Regions from separate parts of the Dokdonella sp. GW821-FHT11D02 genome, predicted to be linked through region 2. Evidence: riboswitches for the same ligand, from Rfam matches in the RefSeq annotation. Region 2 holds a riboswitch; the other holds the start of a gene.

Region 1 (2,196 bases), 170 kb from region 2:
GATCAGCGAGCCTTCCGAGCGCACGCGATGCCAGGCCAGACCGATGCCGCCTGAAAATTTCGACAGCAACGCGACGTCGCGGTACTTGTCGTAGATCGCTTCGAGCGAATCTTCCGGCGAATCGAGCAGGAAGCAGCTCGACAGCTGCTCGTGGCGCGTGCCGGCGTTGAACAGGGTCGGCGAGCTGGGAACGTAGTCGAGCGCGCCGAACTGCTGGTACAGCTCGATCGCTTCAGGCACGTTCTCGCTCAGCGCGCAGGCCACGCGCAGCCAGAAATGCTGCGGCGTCTCGATCACCTGGCGTTTGCTCGGGTGCTTGAGCAGGTAGCGGTCGTACAAGGTGCGCAGGCCGAAGTATTCGAAGCGCAGCGTATGACGCGCGTCGATGGCGTCGTTGAGCTTGCGCGCGTTGGCTTCGACGAAGTTGAGTACGCGCTCGTTGATCAGCCCGGCGTCGAAGCCGAGCCGGATCGACTGCGAAAACGAGTACACGCCCAGACCCTGCACTTCCTTGTCGATGTAGCCGGCGAGCAGACGCGCGGCCGCCTTGGAGTATTCCGGCTCCTCGGCGATGAACGAAGCCGCGGTGCGGATCGACAACTCGTCGAGTTCGCGCGTGGTGGCGCCGTCGTAAAGTCCGCTGATGGTCTTTAGCGCGACGCGCATCGCGTCGACGTCGGCCAAACCTTCGCAGCAGCGCGTGACCGCGCGCACGATTTTGTTGAGGTCGACCGGTTCTTGCGCGCCCGAACGTTTGGTCACCTGCATCGCGACCGGTCCCGCGTGCGGCGCGGTCAGCTTGAAGCCGGGCTGTTGTTGCGCCGCAGGCGCGTCGGCAGGGGAAGCGATCGGGGCGGCGGCAATTTCAGAGGTGGTCATGCGTGTACTCCTTTACGAGCGATCGAACTCGCTAAGGAGAAAGGCACGGCGACGCACGGCGTGAGACACGATTCCGCGATCCGCCGGCCTTCGCTCCCGCGAGCGAATTCAGTCCCGGCGGAACGAAAGGTCGAAGGACCGTCGCTCCAAGAGGAACGTCGACGGTTCTCGGCCAGCCCGTCCCGCGAGGGCCTGAAGCCAGACGCCGCGCAAGCGCGACGATTGCGGCAGGTATTCGGACTCTCGGGCGCGAGGAAGCCTCTCCTCACCTAATGGACGCCGCTTCCCAAGCCTTCGCTCAGTGCGTGCTGCGTCGGTCGTTCCCGATCACCGCTGCGGGGCAGTTCCGGATTCGCACCGGATTCCCTTGAACCCAGCATCTTGGGCTGGGCTACCGCAATGGACACAAGATATTCGATACGCGCAGTCGAAGCAATGAAAATCTTCGAGTTCGAGACGGCGCTTTTGCAGGCCTGCGGCGCGTGCTGCGCAGCAGCCGAATGTCGAGCGGCGGCGGCGTCACGATTCGGCCTTCAGCCGACCCGGCATTCCGCCGCCCGCCCATGATCCGCGGCGTCGCCACTTTGCGCGTTCCTGCCATCGAGGGATCGTTCTCAGCCGCAATCCAGTAGCTGCGAACCCTCTTCAAGCGGATCAGGGGAAAGGCAGCCGTGGCGACCAATGCGACGAAGGGCTCGGTAACAGGCGGTTGGTGGCTGCTCGGAGTCCTCGGACTGCTGCTGACCGGCTGCGGTGGCAGCGGCCCGATGTGGATCCACGCCCCGCTGATCGCCGACACCTCGCGCGATACCGGCGCCGCAGGCGCCGGCCGGCCATTCGATGAAAACCTGCTGGTCGGCGAAGACGCCTACGCCGAGTTGAAATTCTCGCTCGACACGCTACCGAACGGGGTCTTGTCGAAACTCACCATCGCCGACGGGGCAGCCACGATCGGCAGCGAAACCTACACGCTGACGCCGGAAAAAGTGTTCCGAGCGCGACTGGTGCTGTTCGTCGACACCGTCGAGCAACCGGGCTATCTCGCGATCGACGGCGCCTACACGCCGGGCGTCGACTGCTTCGCCGACGAATCGGCACCCGCTGTCTGTACCCAGACGGTGGCCGGTACCGCGCTCGCCGCCGACGCCGACGCTCCAACACAGACCTTGCGCATCACGCAGCGCGGCTACTACAGCTTTGACGTCACCGAGTTGGTCAAGGATCGCTTGCGCAACGGCTACGCCGGCATTCTGCGCATCCGCGCGGCGCGCGACCCGCAAGCGAACGACTGGGGCCGGTTCCTGTTCGCCAGTAAGG
Region 2 (2,196 bases):
ACGTCCTTGGTCTGCGGAAACGAGCCGATCGTGGTGGTCGGGAACAGCGGCAGGTCGAGCCAGGCGTCTTGCGCATCGCGTCGAGCGGCGTAGGGCGACTGCCGGCGCGTCTGCGCCGCGTCGAGCGCGGCCACGCGTGCGGCGACCTGCGGCTTGTGCACTTTGTTCGAGCTGCGCCGCGCTTGCAGCCGCTCGCGCGCGAGTTCGAGTGTGGAGGCGGTGTAGAACGCGCCTTTGAGCGCATCGGCCAACACACGCAACTCGTCCAGCTTCTGTCGCGCGAAGGCGAGCCAGGCGACCAGGTTCGCCGGCAGCTCGGTTTCGAGCTTGCTGTCGACCGGCACGTGCAGCAAGGAGCACGACGGCGCCAGCTGCAGGCGCTCGGCACCGACGCGCTCGGCCACGTGACGCACGAGTTCGAGCGCGCGGTCGAGGTCGGCGCGCCAGACGTTGCGGCCGTCGACGACGCCGATCGACAGCGCGCGCTCGGCCGGCAGGCTTGCGAGCACGCTGTCGATCTGCTGCGGCGCGCGCACCAGATCGACGTGCAGGCCGTCGACCGGCAGTTCCATCGCGAGGTCGAGGTTGTCGCCGAGCGCGCCGAAATAGGTCGTCAGCATCAGCTGCGGACGCTCGACGGCGGCCAGCGCGGCATACGCATGCCGATACGCGGCGTGGTCGTCGGCGTCCTGGTCGAGCACGAGGCAGGGCTCGTCGATCTGTACCCAGCTCGCACCGGCCGCTTTCAGGCGCGCCAGCAGCTCGGCGTAGACCGGCAACAGGCGGTCGAGCAAGTGCAGGCGGTCGCTGCCGTCGGTGGTCTTGGACAAGAGCAGGAAGCTGACCGGACCGAGCAACACCGGCCGCGCCTCGAGGCCGAGCTGTTTGGCTTCCAGGTATTCGGCGATCGGCTTGTCGCCGCGCAGGCGGAACGATTGTGCGGCGTGCAGCTCGGGCACGAGATAGTGGTAGTTGGTGTCGAACCACTTGGTCATTTCGAGCGCGGGCAGATCGAAGCCGTCGGTCTGCACGCCGCGCGCGAGCGCGAAGTAGCCGGCCAAGGGATCGCGGTCGGCCAGCGCGCGGTAGCGATCGGGAATGGCGTCGAACAGAAAGGCGGTGTCGAGCACGTGGTCGTACAGCGAGAAGTCGTTGCACGGCACCAGGTCGGTGCCGGCTTCGCGTTGCAGGCGCCAGTGGCGATGGCGCAGCTCGGCGGCGGTTTCCAGCAGTTGCGGTGCGGCGAGTTCGCCGCGCCAATATTCTTCCAGCGCCGATTTCAGTTCGCGCTTCGCGCCGATGCGCGGGAAGCCGAGATTGCTAACGAGTGTCATGGATGCGTTTCCTCATGCGTGATGGGCAGTGAGGAACGAAGGAACCGCGCGCCGGCAGCGCTCTTGCGAGGCACGCCGTCACGCCAGCGACCTTCGCCCCCGCGGGCGATCCGGAACGGCGTGGAGGGCGCGCAGGGACGCAGCACGCGAGCGAGCGCCCGCGCGAACGTTCCGGCCGCTTCCCCGCGGAAGCTCCAGGTCAGACGGAGATCTCTCTCCGGCCAAGGCAGGTCTTCGGGCTCGTGGACGAGGAACGCTGACGCGTTCCGCCTACTGTCCGCCGCTTCCCGGCCCGGTCGGGCCAGTGCTGTTGGCGAAGGTCGTTTCCACACACCGCTGCGGGGCAGCGCCGGAATTGGTCTTGCGACCGCACCGGCTTCCCTTTTAATCCATCTCTCTATTCGAATAGAAAGATAAAACCATTGGCGTGCGCACCGTACGCATCTCGCGAGATGCCGTCAAGAGTGCGGCCCTGCCGCGCTCAGCCGGCGCAGACCGCGGCGGCGCACTGCGCGGCGATCCACTCCTCGTTGGTCGGTTCGACCGCGACGAGGATGCTGCTGGTGTCGGTCGAGATGGTGCCGGCGTGGCGCGCATTGCGTTCGCCGTCGAGCGCGATGCCGAGCCAGCCGAGTTCGCCGCAGATGCGCGCGCGCAAGGTCGCGTTGTGCTCGCCGATGCCGGCGCTGAAGACGAGCAGGTCGAGCCCGCCGAGCACGGCGGCGAGCGCGCCGATCTCGCGCACGATGCGGCGCACGTACAGCGCGAGCGCGAGGCGCACGCGTTCGTCTTCCGATTCCTTCGGCAGCAGCTGCTGCGGATCGGAGGAAACGCCGGAAACGCCGAGCAGGCCGGAACGGTG

What was found. Region 2 has a riboswitch for cobalamin ahead of metE (5-methyltetrahydropteroyltriglutamate--homocysteine S-methyltransferase). Riboswitches for the same ligand answer to the same signal wherever they lie in the genome.
Region 1: it holds a riboswitch for cobalamin, as region 2 does, so the genes downstream of both, AC3QL3_RS10865 (ribonucleoside-diphosphate reductase subunit alpha) here and metE (5-methyltetrahydropteroyltriglutamate--homocysteine S-methyltransferase) in region 2, are expected to answer to the same signal.

What each region holds. Positions count from the first base shown of each region.
Region 1 covers NZ_CM179520.1:2,563,175-2,565,370, forward strand. Annotated here, with positions in the region: gene AC3QL3_RS10865 (ribonucleoside-diphosphate reductase subunit alpha) at 1-879, opposite strand, end outside; cobalamin riboswitch at 1,089-1,293, opposite strand; gene AC3QL3_RS10870 (Ig-like domain-containing protein) at 1,551-2,196, shown strand, end outside.
Region 2 covers NZ_CM179520.1:2,398,129-2,400,324, forward strand. Annotated here, with positions in the region: gene metE (5-methyltetrahydropteroyltriglutamate--homocysteine S-methyltransferase) at 1-1,334, opposite strand, end outside; cobalamin riboswitch at 1,543-1,774, opposite strand; gene AC3QL3_RS10045 (acetate/propionate family kinase) at 1,816-2,196, opposite strand, start outside.